Regions from separate parts of the Paenibacillus sp. FSL R7-0273 genome, predicted to be linked through region 4. Evidence: riboswitches for the same ligand, from Rfam matches in the RefSeq annotation. Region 4 holds a riboswitch; each other region holds the start of a gene.
What was found. A riboswitch is a leader RNA that binds a small molecule or an ion and turns the genes downstream of it on or off. The one in region 4 is predicted to bind cyclic di-AMP.
Positions count from the first base shown of each region.

Region 1 (4,211 bases), 430 kb from region 4:
GCCTGCCCGCCCACATCGCGCTTCTTGAGATCAGCTTGCGGAACGGCTGAACCGAGAAGGACGGCAGATGATGACCCGGCATCAGATAGACCGCCCGGCCAAGTCCGAACTCATGGCACCAGGCCGCCTGCCGCATCGCTCCGCCGTGCAGATATTCTGCGAGCACCGTTGTCTCAAAATAAGGGTGCATATCGAAATAATAAGGCTCGTCCTCAATCACAAAATCATCAATTCCCTGCACAATCGGATGCTCCCGCACGGCTGCCGGTATATTGAGCCCGAGGGCTGTATAGTCCGGATGATGGGTAAAATGCCCGCCCAGCATTGCACCGAGCTCCGGATTGCGCTGCATGGATATCCCGTTATGAACCACCAGCAGGCCGCCGCCTCCGGCAACATAAGCCAGCAGTGCCCCGCTGTGGGCAGGCGCGATTTTATGATCGGAGAACTCCGTATAAGAGACCACCAGGGAATAATCTTTAAGACTCTGCGGGTTCAGCAGCCCGAAATCCTCAGATGCATCGACTGTAAATTCCGGCGACAGGATCTGCTGAAGCTCCTGATCGACTCCGGCAAACGGGTGGTACTTTACCGCTGTATAGCTGCCGATTGCAAGGGCTTTCAATTCAGACATGAATAATGACACCTCTCCATCCATTAAACTGTTTCATTTCATGTTACGTCCCATTCACCTTAGCACTTCCTCCATGTTTTTACAAACGGCTTTTGCTTTAATTTTGAACTATGTTACAATCATCCTTACAGGTTTCATTTCTTATTACAGGAGGGTGATATACAATGTCTATTCAACAGCTGCATACTTCTGATGAACTGCATAATTATGTCGGCCAGCCCGGCAAAAAGCTGCTTTTCAAGCACAGCACTACCTGCCCGATCAGCGCTAAGGCGCATGAGGAATTCCAGGCTTATGTACAAAGCTCGGATACACCGGCGGCCATTGTCCATGTCATTGAAGACCGTCCGGTCTCCAATCAGATTGCCGAGGAGTTCGGCATCAAGCATGAATCCCCGCAGATTTTTCTGCTGGAAGGCAGCGATGTGAGCTGGAACACCTCCCACTGGAAAATCACCCGCTCTGCCATCAAGGAGGCCGTTGATAAATGAGCCAGCCTGTAATCGTCTACTCCACTGCAGGCTGCAGTGACTGCAATCAGGTTAAGCAGCTGCTGACCAATCAGGGAATTCCTTTTGAAGTACGCGATATTATGGCAAGCGCCGTCTATCAGGAGGAAGTTGAAAAGCTTGGTTTTATGGGCATTCCTGTAACGGTATCCGGTGACCGGGCCGTCAAGGGCTTCAACCTTCCTGAGCTTGAGGAACTGATCGCCGCTGCCAGATAACAGCCTTTAGTACCCAGTGTCATAAAAAAAGTATTCCCTGGTCCGAAGCCCGGGGAATACTTTTTTTATGGTTAAACCATATAGCAGAATCTGCACACGGTTGGCCCGCTACATCCAGTGCCCCCTTATTCACACTCTGCCGCCAGATGGCTGACATGCCCGCTGTGGCTATAGATGACATTGTCGGCTCCAAGCCCTTTATAGACCAGCCTTGGCCGCATGGAGGTCGTAATCACGGAAATCGGCCCGGTCGTCCAGGTCCGGCACATCTGCACATAACGGCAGCATAATGCGACACTGCTCTCAAACAGATAGATCCGGCCTACCGGAAACGGCGGTCTGAGCCAGGTATGCAGATGCCGGGTGTCCACCTCAAAAATCACCTCTACCCCCAGCTCCGCCAGCCGCTGCTTCTCAGCCGGATTGTTGGCAAGCCCCGCAAACCTTGCCCCCTTCGCAATCAGCAGCTTAATAAAATGCTCTCCCGCCTTCGTAGGCGCACAAATGAGGATATAATCTTCCTGAGCGTCCATTGCCATCTCCATTTTCGTCTCCCCTTCCCTCTTACTTCTTTATCTAAATTTTTCTATAAGAAAACAGCAAAAAACCGCAAAGGATTCCCTTTGCGGTCCGGTTAACGGTCACAATATACTGATCCTCTCTGCAATACGCTTACGAGGTTAGCTGCCGGATTCGGGCGTTGAGAGTCGCCCTACCTGTCCTCTGCAGGAAGCTTCAGCGCTTCTCACAGACTCAAGGATTCACCCCATAACCGGCCCCGCCTGCTTGCCCGCAGCCTCCGGTTGTTGGTTCCCCCGCTTTCCGTTACGGAAATTAAGCGGATTTCATATGTAGTTATCTTTTATCTCTTTTTCCCTTTACCGCTGCTCTTCTTGCTGCTCTTTACGAACCGCAGGACAGCCATCAGGCAGCCCAGGATTCCCAGACCCAGCAGCAGGGTCTGTAACGCACCCAGCAGGGTGCTGCCATCCGGCTGAAGCAGACTGCTGGCTACGATCAGCAGGGCGGAACCGGTAACTAATACCGGGGTTTTTACATTCAGGTTCAAGACTACCACTCCTTAGTACTAAGGGTACACTATCGGCGGCCGGATCACCAGCCCCTCGCAAGTCCTGCTGCCGCTAATCAAGAAAAAGATGCCGATCCTCTCCGGATGGGCACCTTTTTTCCTGCTGATATGTTATTTCCGGACCACAGTATAACCCTTATCCTGGAGCAGCTTGATAATGCCATGCTCACCCAGGTAATGCGCCGCACCGACTACAATGAAATACTCTTCATTCTTGCCGTTCTTAAGGTAATCGTCAATTTTGTCAGCCATACCGATGTTGCGGTCAACCAGCATCGCCTTGTAGTATTCCGCGTCTCCGGCAAAGCTGTTGGTCAGCTGCAGCAGCTGCTCATCATTGCCTGATTTCCAGATCTCGGCCATCATATCTACACTCTGATCAATCACATCATAATTCTCTATTGCTGCGAGAAGATTAGCCTCCTGCAGCTCTTTGGAGAAGTTGTTGAACATACCCAGCTGGGATTCATAGGATTCCAGCTCCACAACCGGAATTTTCCGCTCAATCGCCTTCTGAATGAAGTACAAGTCAATTCCGGCTGAAGCCTCGTAGCCGGCCGTCGCTGCTTTCAGGCTGCTGAGTGTCGTTTCTGCCACCCAAGGCTTGAACTGGTCCAGCGCATTGGCCTGAACACCTGCTTCCTTAAGCACCTCACCCAGCTTGGCATATGTCTCGCCGGAGATATGATCCTTCAGCGTCGTGCCGTCCTGATACGTCCCCATTTCCAGAACCAGCTTCTGCGATGCCTCATCAGCCGCCTTGCTGATATCAATTTCTACACCAAGATAATCAGACTCGGCAAAAGCCTCTTCAAATTCCTTGCTCAGCGGATAGAAGCTGTCATCGGCAATATGCATGGAGCCGACCAGATACACCGTGTTGCCGTTGCTTTCGACTTCCCACATGAAGCCGCGTCCGCCTTGCGTACTTACAGCACTCTGGCTTCCGCTGCCTGTAGTCTTGGTCTTCAGAACAACCGTACGGGTCTGCGTATCCCAGCTGACCTCGTAACCCGCGGCATCACCTAGAACCCGGATAGGTGCGTAGGTCACGCCGTTAATTACGGTAAGCTTACTTTTCAGAGTAACGGACTTACCGTCAACAATGGCATAGATTGTGTCGCCCGCCGCATTCTGCAGCTGGGCATCCATCGCTTCAAGCGTAGCTCTAAGCGGAACAAGCGTAGTGCCCTGATTGTTGACCGGTGCGCCTGCCTTGTATTCCACGACCTGATTGTTCACTTTTATTGCCGGCTGCTGCGGGGCGGCCATGGCCGGAGCTGCTGTTGCGGTAAGCAATCCTGCCGATAGGGTAAGAGATAATAGCATTTGTTTCCAGTTTCTCATGTACCTTGTCTCCTTTAGCTTCATATAGTCAACATAATATAATTAAGCAAATATAGGATAGTAGACACAGGGATGACAAAGTTTGTTATTCAAATACAAGGGATGCGTTACGCTCTGCTTCTGCGCTCTTTGGCCATTCCCCACAGCATTGCAAACACTGCTGCAGCACTTAATCCTACGGTTAGTCCTTGTATGAAGTCACGTACTGGGGAACCGTTCGTATCTATTACCAGACCGAACATAATCATGTTCAACGCGCATACTGCAAGAAACAGGAAGTTTTGATTTTTTTTACTCATCATTGTAATTGCTCCTCTTATTTTTATTTTTGTATTAGATTTTGTAGGCCTTCATTGCTTTTCTGATCTCTTTAATGCTTGGGCGCTTGCCGTACATCAGTACGCCTGTGCGGT
Region 1 covers NZ_CP009283.1:532,230-536,440, reverse strand. Annotated here, with positions in the region: gene R70723_RS02360 (ThuA domain-containing protein) at 1-634, opposite strand, end outside; gene ytxJ (bacillithiol system redox-active protein YtxJ) at 799-1,125, shown strand; gene R70723_RS02350 (glutaredoxin family protein) at 1,122-1,361, shown strand; gene R70723_RS02345 (hypothetical protein) at 1,487-1,906, opposite strand; cyclic di-AMP (ydaO/yuaA leader) riboswitch at 2,014-2,212, opposite strand; gene R70723_RS02340 (hypothetical protein) at 2,224-2,430, opposite strand; gene R70723_RS02335 (TraB/GumN family protein) at 2,563-3,798, opposite strand; gene R70723_RS02330 (hypothetical protein) at 3,906-4,100, opposite strand; gene R70723_RS02325 (ABC transporter permease) at 4,132-4,211, opposite strand, start outside.
Region 1: another riboswitch for cyclic di-AMP. It lies ahead of R70723_RS02345 (hypothetical protein); the one in region 4 lies ahead of R70723_RS00495 (C40 family peptidase).

Region 2 (4,211 bases), 890 kb from region 4:
TCAAGATGTCGGCTGACTATGAGCAGTCCGAGTGGTACGCAATGGGACCTGAGGAGAACTACATCGACCGTGCGTTCGGCGCCAGACTCGGTGTGTTCAGCCGCAAGGTACAGGAACTGCCGTCCCGCTATCTTGTACCGCAGGAATCAGGCAACCGCACGGGTGTCCGCCGCGTGAGTATTACCGATAAAGCAGGAGTCGGGCTGCAGATTACAGCTCCGGCAAGCGCTCCTGTAGAATGTACCTTGTCGCCATATACCGCATTCGAGCTGGAGCATGCCGCTCATCCGTTTGAGCTTCCGCAGGTTCACTACACTGTAGTAACTGTTGCCGGCAGACAAATGGGCGTCGGCGGTGACGACAGCTGGGGCGCACCGGTCCATCCGGAATACAGAATTCCTGCAGACCAGCCGCTGGAATATGAATTCTTCCTGTCCGGTTTGGGTTTGGGAGAGAATTAATGTAATGCTGTAGAAATGAAGCCGGCCCCGCTCTGATGGTATTCAGAGCGGGGCCGGCTTTTGATCATTTACAGGAAATTATCTCCATGATAGATTAATGGTGGGACAAGTGCCCATGGCAAATATACTATGATCGGATAGCCGGAGGGGCAGCCTTGGGAGAGGTTTGCTGTGGCGGGCATTGCAATCCGAGAGGGAGATTCGGGATGAAAAGGGTACTAAAAACAATCGGCACAAGTCTGGTAGCGGGGGTTGTGCTGCTGTCGGGAGCGGCTGAAGGGGTGTCCGGCTCTGATACAGTGTCGGCAGCGGCTGCCAAGGCTCCTGCGGCTAAAGCATTAACGGCCGATCAGGTGATCAGCAAGGTAACTGCAGCAGCAAAGACACTTAAGAATTTTCACATTGATGTGACCAAGAAACAGGATGTACAAAGCGGAGGCGTGAAGATCAGCAATACCAACACGCTCAATCTGGATATTAACCGCCTGCCTGCCTTTGCTGCAGCAGGAAGTGTAAAAGTCAGCCTGCTGGAGACTTCTTATGAGCTGTACGCAAATGATAAGGAGTCCTACTATCTGGTAGACGGCAGCGAGCTTATCGCAGATTCTGAAGGAGACTATGAAAGTAGTGAAGAGCTTAGCAATACTGATACTGTAACGGACGGCGACGGAGAGCCGATTGATCCTGAGGCGCAGTATTGGATTGACCTGGAGAAGGCAGAGTGGAATACCTTTTACTCCAAAGGCCAGTATGATCCTGCAGCCATGCTGGATTCCGTCAAAGCCTACAAAAAATCCATGAAAATAAGTACTGCCGGAACACAGACTGTTATGCAGTTTACACTGACTGATCCGGCGGCAGCTAAGGCGGTCATTACCTTATATGATCAGGAGAATCTTTGGGATGGGGAGACCCTGCAGCCGAAGAGTGTAACCTGGAAGGTATTCGTCAATACCAAGACATGGCAGACAGAGAAGCTGACTGTTGACCTGAGCTATGTATTAGCAGCTGACGGAGCGAAGGATACATACACTACCAAGATTGAAGCGAAATACTCCAAGAATAATAAGATCCCAGCAATTGTTAAACCGGCTGAGCTGGAGTAGAGCTTATAGCGGAAATATTGAACAGCCCCGGGATAATCCAATCTCCGGGGCTATCGTTGTTTTAATAGTGAGTCTTACTTCGCAATAACAGTCTCCTGTAACGCTGCATTACATGCAGTGACACCCGTACTTTTCTTCACAGGCTTGCTCCAGTATTGCTCATTCCCCGGCAGGTCATCGAACCATTCGGCATCCTCCGGGCAGTCGAGGATCATGAATTTTCCGTACTCCTGATCACGGGACTGATGGTATTTAAGATAGGCTTTGCCGTCTTCAATGGCCAGAATTTCGATTTTGCCGGAGGAGTGGCTCATGGAAAGCCTGACTCTTTTGCCGAGGCCTGAGGTTCGGGCTTTGGCTTCTTCGACGATCCGGTATACCTGCTCAAGCGGCAGGACGAATTCACGGTTGCCGGCGATCGGCCGGTTAATAAAGAAATAGTAGGGCGTGATTCCGGCCCAGGACAGGCGGTCCAGCAGCTCACCCAGAACAGCAGGGTCATCGTTAATGCCCTTAAGCACCGGAGTCTGATTGACGATAATTGCCCCGGCGTCATGCAGGGCTCTTACGGCCCGCTTGGCCTCAGGTGTGATTTCCCGCGGATGATTAATATGCGCCATAATATAAATTCGTTTTTCTACAGTAGAGTGGGTGCGGATCAGCTCCAGCAGCTCGGGGTCCTGGGAGATACGCATCGGATTGAATACCGGCAGCTTGGAGCCGAGGCGGATGATTTTAACATGCGGGATGGCCCGCAGGCTCTCAATGATGAAGCGCAGCTTGGTTGTCGAGAGGATCAGACTGTCGCCTCCGGTCAGCAGAACGTTGTTGATCTCCGGATGGGCGGCGATATACTCAATTCCGGCGGTGACATCGAAGGAGGCTTCTTTGACATCATTGCGGAACAGCCGTTTGCGGAAGCAATAGCGGCAGTAGGCCCCGCAGACCTCGGAGACAATCAGCAGGGCGGTAGTCCGGTACTTATGCTGGCAGCCCGGCACCACATAGTTGGCTTCCTCATCGGAGGCATCCCACTGCCCATACTCCATGAGCTCTCCCTCTCCGGGAACAACGAGCCTGCGGATCGGATCATCCGGGTCCTCCCAGTCTATCAGGGACAGATAGTAGTCGTTCGCCCGGAACACAAATTTGTCCGTGACCTCCTTGAGCCGGGCTCTTTCTGCTTCGGGCAGTATTTCCATTTTGTTAATGTCGGTTATGTATCGTACCTTTTGCACATGAATCTCTCCTTTGTTCTCAGAATGGCGAGACAATAGGGAGCCTTGATGTCAAAAGCCAAACTGTTAGCCAGCAGGGTCTCTAAAGAACACAAAAAGAGACCCTTAGCACAAGGGTCTCATGTTATTAGAAACATAAAAAAGCAGACCCATCCACTACTGACGAGGTTAGCTGACGGACTCGGGTAAGATGGTACCCTACATTGCTGATCTCAATGATTCGCCCCAATTGACTGGTTCCCCCGCTTTCCAGCTGGAAATGCTGGAAATTAAGCGTAGTTCAAGTATAACCTGCAAAGTTTGCTTAAGTCAAAGTTGTTGGCGTCAGCTGCAAGGCTATCTTTTTACAGTTTAGTTTTAATTAAACGTTATTTGGTATTCCGTCTGATTATGTTGTACGATATCGGCATATCTTTTTACAACAAGGAGGACCTTGATGAAGCTGGGTTATTTGATTATTGATATGCAGGAAATCTATGTGCGGGATTCGGTCGATCAGAAGACGCTGGACCGCGGCTGTGAATATATTAATTATGTCGCAGACATGCTCCGGGAGAAGGATCAGCTGGTCATTCACATTCAGGATATTGAGGGCATAGAGGAAGCTACCAGGGAACGCTACAATATCATTCCGGAAATTCAGGTGAAGGACAGTGATCTGAAGGTAACCAAGGAGCACTCTAATGCATTCTGGAAAACAGGGCTGGAGCAGCTGCTGAACGACCATGGTGTCGAGCTGCTGATCATCGCCGGCTTCTCGATGGAGCACTGCGTGCAGTTTACCTACAACGGGGCAAGCGAGCGGGGCTTCCGTCCGGTTCTGCTGCAAAATGGCGTTTTGAGCGCATACAGCGACGTAATCACTGCTGCCTCTAGAGACCGTAATCTGATCTCGTATCCGGTGATTCCATATTTGATTAACCAGTAGCATTGAACACCAACGACACCCTGTTTGTCTGCAGTAGCTCTGCGGAACGGAGGGGTGTTTTTTATTTGGAGAAAGCCTCTTGTATATTGAAACTTTTTCCATTTACGCTCGTCCAATAGTACAGAAGCTATTCTATTATAGGGGAGACTTACATAATGAAAAATTGGAAGCTGGCTGCCGGCATTCTGGCAGCGGCTATTGCTTTAAGTCCGGGAGCAGCATCTGCAGCCTCGGCCAGCGTTATTCAGCTGAATTACAAAGAGACCTCACTGGGCCGCAGCCAGGTAGTTACTTCTGGTACTACGCTTGTTCCGCTGCAGCAGCTGGCACAGACGATGGGCTACGCCCTTACCTGGAATCAGAGCACGAGGTCGGCTAAGCTGATCCGTCCCGGCCGCGAGGTTGCTTTGACTGCCGGTACTGTTAGCGCAACTGTAGACGGTACTGCAGCAAGCCTGACTAAGGCGCCGCATATTCT
Region 2 covers NZ_CP009283.1:6,496,662-6,500,872, reverse strand. Annotated here, with positions in the region: gene R70723_RS27850 (beta-galactosidase, LacZ type) at 1-461, shown strand, start outside; gene R70723_RS27845 (DUF6612 family protein) at 668-1,567, shown strand; gene R70723_RS27840 (KamA family radical SAM protein) at 1,642-2,805, opposite strand; cyclic di-AMP (ydaO/yuaA leader) riboswitch at 2,948-3,091, opposite strand; gene R70723_RS27835 (cysteine hydrolase family protein) at 3,242-3,733, shown strand; gene R70723_RS27830 (copper amine oxidase N-terminal domain-containing protein) at 3,889-4,211, shown strand, end outside.
Region 2: another riboswitch for cyclic di-AMP. It lies ahead of R70723_RS27840 (KamA family radical SAM protein); the one in region 4 lies ahead of R70723_RS00495 (C40 family peptidase).

Region 3 (4,211 bases), 3.4 Mb from region 4:
TCCTCCATGCCGGTTACTTGAATGGCATTAGCAATGATATCACGGTCTTCAGGCGTCATTGTGCCGAAGCCCTTCTGATGCGGATAACGTCCGTAGCTGACCAGCTCGGATACAGTCAGACCGTCCGGTGCGGTCGGGTTCTGCGGCAGGATCGCCAGCTGGCGGGCGACTTCCTTGGTTGACAGTGTATGGATAGATTTACCGTCCAGCATGACACTTCCGCTCTTCGGCTTCATAATCCGGGCCATTGTTTTAAGGATTGTGGATTTACCGGAGCCGTTAGCACCGACCAGAGCGGTGATTTTCCCTGTCGGCAGTGACAGGTTCAGCTCCTTCACAATGGTTGCTTCCGCGTACCCGATACTTAGCTGCTCTGTGTTCAAACGTTCTGACATAATCCCACTCCTTAAATATTTATGTATAGTTGTATTTTGTATTAGTCCGGTTCAATTGAAATTCTTTATCACTCAACTGATATTCTTTCTCATTTATCATTATCGCAAATATCTGAAAGTTGTACAAGAGTTCACACAAAAAGGCTGCCCCGTTATTAACGGAAGCAGCCGATGCTTGAATTACCTGTCTATTTGTGCAAATGATAGGGCACTGTTGCCACTACAATATCCTTCTGATTCATCAGGTAAGAGCGGATGAACAGGCTGGTCTGATTATGGAGGACGGCCTGCCACCAGTGCTTCGTAATAAACTGCGGAATCAGCACTGTAATATGGTCTGTAGCAGCAGTCTTCCACTCTATGGTATCAATAAACTTCACCAGCGGACGGATGATGCTCCGGTACCGGGAACGGAGAACGATCAGGCGCACGCCCGGATTCCATTCCTCCCACTTCTGCTCCATCTTGTGGATCTCTTCTTCATCAAACCCAACATATACAGCCACCACATTATCCGTCAGGGACTTGGCATAGCTGATCGAATGCAGTACAGCGCGCGTCACACCCGCCACAGGAACGACTACTGTGCTGCCTTTAATACAGGGCTTGTCGGTTGCCGGACAAATCCGCAGCTGATCCGCAGTATTGAGGTAATGGCGGTGAATCCGGTGAAAGACAAACATAACCACCGGCAGGAAGATGAACGCCATCCATACACTGGAGAATTTCGTAATAATAAAGATCAGGGTGATCGTAAGTGTGGTCAGCATACCGACCGTGTTAACCGCAAACTTATTCTGCCAGCCCTTGGGTCTTGTTTTGAACCAGTGGACCATCATGCCGAGCTGGGACAGCGTGAACGGAATGAATACGCCGACTGCATACAGCGGAATCAGACCTTCAGTATTTCCGTGAAAAGCGGCTACCAGCACTGCCGACAGGACGCCGAGAAAAATAATCCCGTTAGAGAAGCCCAGCCGGTCTCCGCGCACCATAAACGCATGCGGCAGATATTTGTCTTTGGCAAACATAAAGGCCAGCAGCGGGAACGCCGAATAAGCCGTATTTGCAGCCAGGAATAGGATGACAGCTGTAACCCCTTGAATGAAGAAGTACAAACCGCCGCGGCCAAAGGTTGATTCCGCAATTTGTGACACTACTGTGGCTTTTTCATCCGGGGTAACCCCATACCAGTAAGCCAGAAGGGTAATACCTGTGAACATCAGACCGAGGATAAGCCCCATCATCATCAGCGTTTTGGCAGCATTTTTTTCCGCAGGAGCCTTGAAGTTCGGGATGGCATTGGATACCGCCTCTACCCCGGTGAGGGCTGAGCAGCCGGAGCTGAAGGCCTTCAATAGCAGGAACAGGCTGACATTGGACACGGCCGAGCCGATTTCAGGAACGCTGGCATGGGCGCCGCCGGTCAAATATTTGAACACCCCGGCACCGATCAGAAAGAAGATCGAAACGACAAATAAATATACCGGGATTGCGATAAAAGAGGCCGATTCCGTAACCCCGCGCAGATTGACGATCGTTAGCAGCAAAATGACGGATACAGCAATAAGTACAGTATGATCATGCAAGGCTGGAAAAGCGGATGTGATCGCGTCCGTGCCCGCCGAGGCGCTGACGGCAACCGTAAGAATATAATCGACCAGCAGCGAGCCGCCTGCTAACAGGCCGGTGGGGACACCGAGATTGCTTTTAGCTACAATATAGGCCCCGCCGCCCTGCGGATAAGCAAAGATCGTCTGCCGGTAGGATAAAATGAGGATGGCCAGCAGGCCCAGTACGGCAAGCGCGATTGGCAGTGAGTACCAGATGGCCGTGAAGCCTGCAGCCACCAGCACCAGGAGAATTTGTTCCGTTCCGTAGGCTACTGACGAGAGCGCATCAGAAGACAGGACAGCCAGCGCTTTCACCTTGGATAGCTTTTCCTGATCGAGCTCATTGGATTTCATCGGACGCCCGATCAATAGCCGCTTTACCTTGCTTACCATTGTTGTAACAGTTCCTCTCTTTGTTAGTTGAACCGGTTATACCGTGCGCTGTTTTCATCGCTTTCATAGGTGGATTTTCATAAATGCAGGCAAAAAAATAAGCCTACGGAAATGATCCGCATGCTTATGGCATGGTCATTATCCCACCTTTGCTTACGAGGTTAGCTGGCGGATTCGGGCTGTGGAAAGCCCTACGGCTGCAGGCTTTTGAGCCTGCTTCCGATTCACCCCGTCGGCCTTGCGGCCAAGTATGGTTCCCCCGATTTCCCTGCGGAAAATTCAGCGCATATTCAACTTCTCACAAGGCTTAATGATAGTCTACAAATCATTTCCAGTAAAGCTGTGAAACAAATGAAAAGACATGAAAAAACATCCAAAACCCGCAATTCCAAGATCGGGGATGAAGAGATCTTTCATTCTCTTGCATTATCCCTTTGTACCTTGGTTTTAGCGTGTTTTGGATGTTAATTGTGACAAAAAAATCAGGAATGATCAGCGTTTAAAGCCCGCCTGCCGGCAGCTTATTCTGCGTCGGTTTCCTTGCGCCCTGTCCAGAGCAGAACTGTAATCAGAACAAAGGCGGTCAAGGCCATCAGCGGAATGGTGATGAAGCCGAGAAGATTAATATAATCCTCATTGCAGGGAACGCCTATCGTACACGGAAGCACCTTGCTCAGTGCAGGAATCTTTTGCTCCGCATAGTGATAGATGGAGATGCTTCCGCCAATGATGCTCAGCGGCAATACGTAGGGGATAATTTTTTTATCCCCCCGGTATGTGGCAATTCCCAGCAGAAACAGCTGCGGATACATGAAGATACGCTGGAACCAGCATAGCTTGCAGGGCTCGAACTTCAAAACTTCGCTCAGGTATAGGCTTCCGGCCACAGCAATGATGGATACAAACCAGGCCAGATACAGACAATGTCGCCGGCAAAAGGCAGTAAAGCTTGTCACTCGGCACTCACCGCTTTGGACGCGGCTTGAATCTGGGCGTCAATCGCCTCCATATTGAACGGCTCATCGACCATTACCCCGTTCACAAACAGCGATGGCGTAGAGGATACACCGGATGCTGTTGCCAGCTGAATTTCACTGTCGATCTGACTCTTGTAGGTCTTCTCTTCAATATCCTTGCGGAGCAGATCATAATCAATCTGCAGATTCTCCTTCTGTGCCAGCTCAACCAGGAAATCGGCTGTAGCCCATTCCTTGTTCTCATCGCCTTGATTCGCATAAATTGCATCATAGTACTTCCAGAAGGCATCGCTGTTCTGATTATACACAGACAATGCTGCAAGGGCAGCCGTTGTGGAATCAGGCCCGAGGAAAGCCAGGTTTACAAAATACAGGGCTGCCTTGTCCTGATTGACATATTCCTGCACCAGCTGCGGTTTGATTACACCTGCGAACTGGGCGCAGGCTGGACATTTATAATCGCCGAACTCGACGATTTTGACCGGAGCATCCTCACTGCCGAGTCTTGTCAGAGTGCTGTAATTGAATTCAACAGGCTCAGCTGCTGTGCCTGCTGTAGAGCTGTCTTTGTTCGCCAGCATGAATAGCCCGGCAAAAATAACCGCCACCAGCACGATCGTAGCAACAATCACTATCAGTGTTTTCTTCTTCTGCTTCTCCATTTGCGCTACAAGCTGCTCATTTTTGCTTTTTGCAGGAAGTGCAGCGCTTTTGCGTTTGTTTTTGCCCAAGTGAGAGTTCCTTTCTGTCCTGAGGACCGCTTAAATATGAATCATATAATTTAAAATTATATAATTAAAGTTCTCACTTTGGCAAACCCGGGCTTACACAGC
Region 3 covers NZ_CP009283.1:4,031,138-4,035,348, forward strand. Annotated here, with positions in the region: gene R70723_RS17025 (ABC transporter ATP-binding protein) at 1-395, opposite strand, end outside; gene R70723_RS17030 (APC family permease) at 584-2,401, opposite strand; cyclic di-AMP (ydaO/yuaA leader) riboswitch at 2,537-2,696, opposite strand; gene R70723_RS17035 (disulfide oxidoreductase) at 2,923-3,357, opposite strand; gene R70723_RS17040 (thioredoxin domain-containing protein) at 3,354-4,109, opposite strand; gene R70723_RS17045 (ATP-binding protein) at 4,203-4,211, opposite strand, start outside.
Region 3: another riboswitch for cyclic di-AMP. It lies ahead of R70723_RS17030 (APC family permease); the one in region 4 lies ahead of R70723_RS00495 (C40 family peptidase).

Region 4 (4,211 bases):
GTAATCGTAAATCCGCATTTCTGGTAGGTCCGGATGGCCCGCTGATTCCAGGTCAGCACCTCCAGGTCAATCTCCCGGTCCGGATATCTCTCCAGAGCAGCCTGAAGGATTGCATTCATAAAAGAATGCCCCCGTCCATGTCCGCACAGCTCAGGACGCATGCCGATGCCGAGCCGGACCACGCCTTCCATCGGAAACAGCTGCGCGAAGCCGCACAGGCCGCCTTGGGCGTCCACAACGGATATATATTGCTCGCTGCGCAGTACCGGGTCGCCAAATTCTATGCCTAGCGCCTGCATCTGCTCCCACGGCAGCCATCCGTAAATATTATAGGGCGGCCTGTAATCCCATCCGCATATATCCTCGGCGTGACTGGTCTCCATTGGCACAACATAAAAAGTAACTGGGGTGCTGCTCATAAGGCCACAGGCCTCCTTTCAGGGGACGATTCAATCTATACCGTATACTTAATTATATACATAACAGGGCGGGTTCAACTCAGGAATTTGGTGCAGCAGGCAGAAACTTGACAAACCGCCAATAATATTTTATGAAATTGCGGAAAATAGGGTTTTAAGGTGTTTTATGCGTGAGGGGAGGGGTAAGTAGTTTTATAGACAAAAAAACAGGCCCCCTCCAAGATTTCGGCAAAAATCCTGGAAAAGCGCCCGTTTTATCGTTACTTATTGAACATCATCATTTTCTTCGGAATCTGTTGCAACTGCATGGTAAGCATCTGTGCTCATGATCCGTTTGGCGCCAACGTAGCGGTTGACGTAGTAGTTGTCACTCAGCGAGCTGATGGTTACGCCCTTTGAGCTTGAAGCATGTGCGAATTTGCCGTTACCGACATAAATGCCGACATGGGATACGCCGCGGCCGCTTGTATTGAAGAATACAAGATCGCCTTCCCGGAGATTATCACGGGAGATCGCAGTGCCCATCTGGTATTGGGAGCCGGATTGATGCGGCAGGTTAATGCCGATCTTATCAAATACGTACATCGTGAAGCCGGAGCAATCAAAGCCGTTAGTCGATTCTCCGCCGGAAACATACTTGGTTCCGATGGCCTTATCGATGACTTTATCCATCCTGGAATCTGCGGAAGCGCTTGCTGCTCCAATGGTAAGCATAATAGAAAAGCTGAGTAGTGCGGCGGCTAACTTCTTCTTCAAAAGTAAATACCCCTTCCAAATGCCTACGAGGTTAGCTTAAGGGTTCGGTTGAAGGTCCCCTATGACCCCTCTGTGAATAGGAGGTCAATTCACCCAAAATCGGTTCCCCCGTTTCCCTTATTTCGTAAGGGAACTCGGCACGACTGTTGATTAGATTAGCTGGCAGAACATTATGACAAAACGTTTGTAAAACACGGTTGAATAATTACAAAAATGTTACTAAAAGCTCACTGCGATAATTGTAGCAAAGACAGAGGCTGTTGGCAATCACTTAAAACATATTAATGCATAATATTTGCGCTTTTTAAGAGAAGCGGGTGCTTAAAAAGACTCGAATTTACGTGCAAAGTAAGCTTTTTCAGAAATAATATTGGAACTTTTAGTAAGAGGGGTGTTTCATAAGGCCCAGATGTGTGTAAAAGGAATAATAAGGAAATAAAAAGGCAAAACCCGGAGCTGATTACGGCAATAATCAAGTCCGGGCCAGTATAAGTTACAATTATGTGTCAGAGGTTGTAATAAGGGGAAGGTTCAATCGTAAGCGACAGCCTGGTAAGCTGTTGTGCTCATTACGCGTTTGGCGCCAACGTAGCGGTTGGCCCAGTAAGCCTGGCTCAGCGAGCTGATGGTTACACCCTTGGAGCTGGAGGACTGTGCAAATTTTCCGTTACCGACATAAATACCGACATGGGAAACTCCGTTGCCCAGCGTATTGAAGAATACAAGATCGCCGGCACGCAGATTGCTTTTTGAAACGGCTGTGCCTACACTGTACTGCGCTTTCGAGGTGCGGGGCAGCGTAAGGCCGATGTTCTTAAATACGTACTTGGTGAAACCGGAACAATCGAAGCCAGAGGTGCTTGTCCCTCCAGTTTTGTAAGAAACTCCGATCGTTTTGGAGATAACTGCGTCCATTTTGGAGTCAGCTGAGACGCTTGTGGCGCCCATAGTGAATACCATCACAAGACCCAGTGCTGCTGCGGTGCATTTCTTTTTTAGATGTGTACGAAATGATGTGTGACTTTTCAAAAGATGTACTCCTTCCAAGGCCTGCGAGGTTAGCTTAAGGATTCGGTAGAAGGTTCCCCTATGACCCCTCTAAAGCGAGATCAATTCACCCAAAATATGGTTCCCCCACTTCCCGGTGCTGGGAATTTGGCGTTTTATGCACCAGAACAGTGACTGTTGATTGGCAATGTTGAAGTGTATAAGGTACATACAGTTAGTCGAAATTAGTTTCAAAAGATTACAAAGTTGTTACCGGTGGTACAGGCATCATTGTAACAGAGGTTTAAATGTTTTGCAAATGCACTGTAAAGCGGCTGCTAAGCACAAAAGAGTCACACCCCTGAAACAGAGGCAGTGACTCTTTTAATATGCCGTTTTGGCGGAAAATTATTGTGGGAATGTTTTACTGCTCCACAGGTGGTACTGGGCGGCGATTCCCCACATTTTGAACAGGGTGGAGGGGAGCGGTGCAACCTGCCGGAGGAGCAGCGCAGGCAGTCCGGGATAGAACAGGCCCGTTACCGCGCACAGCAGCCAGGTTAGCAGCCCTCCTGCGCCAAGCACAAGTGCTGCCCCGGTAGATGGAATAAGCAGCCTGAGGTAAGCGGGCAGCGCGGAGAACATGCCTGTGCCGGCAGTATAACCGAATTGCATATATAGCAGTACAGTCCGAATAATATACAGATAGAGCATCCAGGCCAGCAGATAAGGGAGAAGCCTCAGAAGCAGCTTATAATCTAACAGCCCGCCTAACAGCAGCGTATACATTTTGGGCAGCAGCCAGTATAGCGGAAGCGCGGAGAGTGCCCATTCAGCCAGGCTGAAGACGAATACCGGCAGCCCGTAAAGCCTCATTCCCGGAAAAAAGAACAGGCCGCGCTCACCCTTGCGCTCCTGATGCAGCTCATGGAGCAGTCCGGCGCGGATAAACGGGGATACCAGCAGCCGCAGCAGCGACAGCCCCAGCAACATCCAGAGCCAGCGCTGGACCCCCGGGTCACTGCCCAGAGCAGCCTGACCCTCGATATAATACAGCAGCCTGCCCAGGCCGCTGCCTCCGGCATGGGTATCCGGATAACGCAGCAGCACCGGGATAACAGCAGACCTGACGAACCTGTACAAAAAATAGCCCCAGAGCAGCCGGTAGATAAATAGCAGAATCAGTATATAAAATTGCTCCTTCATGCTGATCCAGCTGCGGGAAATTGCTCTTTTCACTATCCTTCACCTCACCAGACTAGAGTTCCGAGCAGAGTTTCAAGCAGTTTGGTTACACTTAGCGTCCAGCGCGAGAGCGTCTTCGGCGCAAGCTCGGCCAGCATGAAGTTATTCAGATGCTTAGCCTCCAGCAGAATGGAGTGTCCGGGGTCAATGTCCACAGAGGCAAGCGGGGCTTTGTAGGACAGCTGGAAGGCAGTCGATTTCTGCTCCCCGTTCCAGAATTGCTGTACGGTATAGCCGTCGGAAAAGGTGAATTTAACCGGAACATTAGCGTAGCTGCTGCCCTTATTGCTCACCTCTACCGTAGCCTCATAACGGGGCTCTCCGCCGTCAATGCCGGCTTTGGCAGCACCGTTGGTAATGCGGTCTACAGAGAAGTCAGGCGCACCGCCGCTGTATACATACTCGTCAAAATAGTCCTGCCACGACTGCTTGGTTACTTTTTCGACAACCTTCTGGAAGTCTGCAGTAGCAGGATGCTTAAATCTGTACTTGCGGGCGTAGGAGAGCATAATAGCATCCATTGTTTTGGTGCCGACCTGCTGTTCAATGTCTTTTAGCACCAGCTTGCCGCGGATATATACGTTACGGGTATAGCCTTCGGCAGCAGCGTACTTCCAGGTCTCCATATTAAGCGGCTGGGGGGCTGTAACCAGGCTGGCCTGCAGGGCGGCACTGGAGCTGACTCCATACTCCTGCTCCATCAGGCGGTCTTCGGCATAGGAAGTGAAGCTTTCGTCCAGCCAGGCTTCTTCAAACTCGTTATTGGCTACCATGCCGTAAAAGTACTGGTGGCCGATCTCATGG
Region 4 covers NZ_CP009283.1:100,235-104,445, forward strand. Annotated here, with positions in the region: gene R70723_RS00485 (GNAT family N-acetyltransferase) at 1-419, opposite strand, end outside; gene R70723_RS00490 (C40 family peptidase) at 684-1,175, opposite strand; cyclic di-AMP (ydaO/yuaA leader) riboswitch at 1,181-1,325, opposite strand; gene R70723_RS00495 (C40 family peptidase) at 1,707-2,135, opposite strand; cyclic di-AMP (ydaO/yuaA leader) riboswitch at 2,208-2,346, opposite strand; gene R70723_RS00500 (hypothetical protein) at 2,571-3,401, opposite strand; gene R70723_RS00505 (M1 family aminopeptidase) at 3,413-4,211, opposite strand, start outside.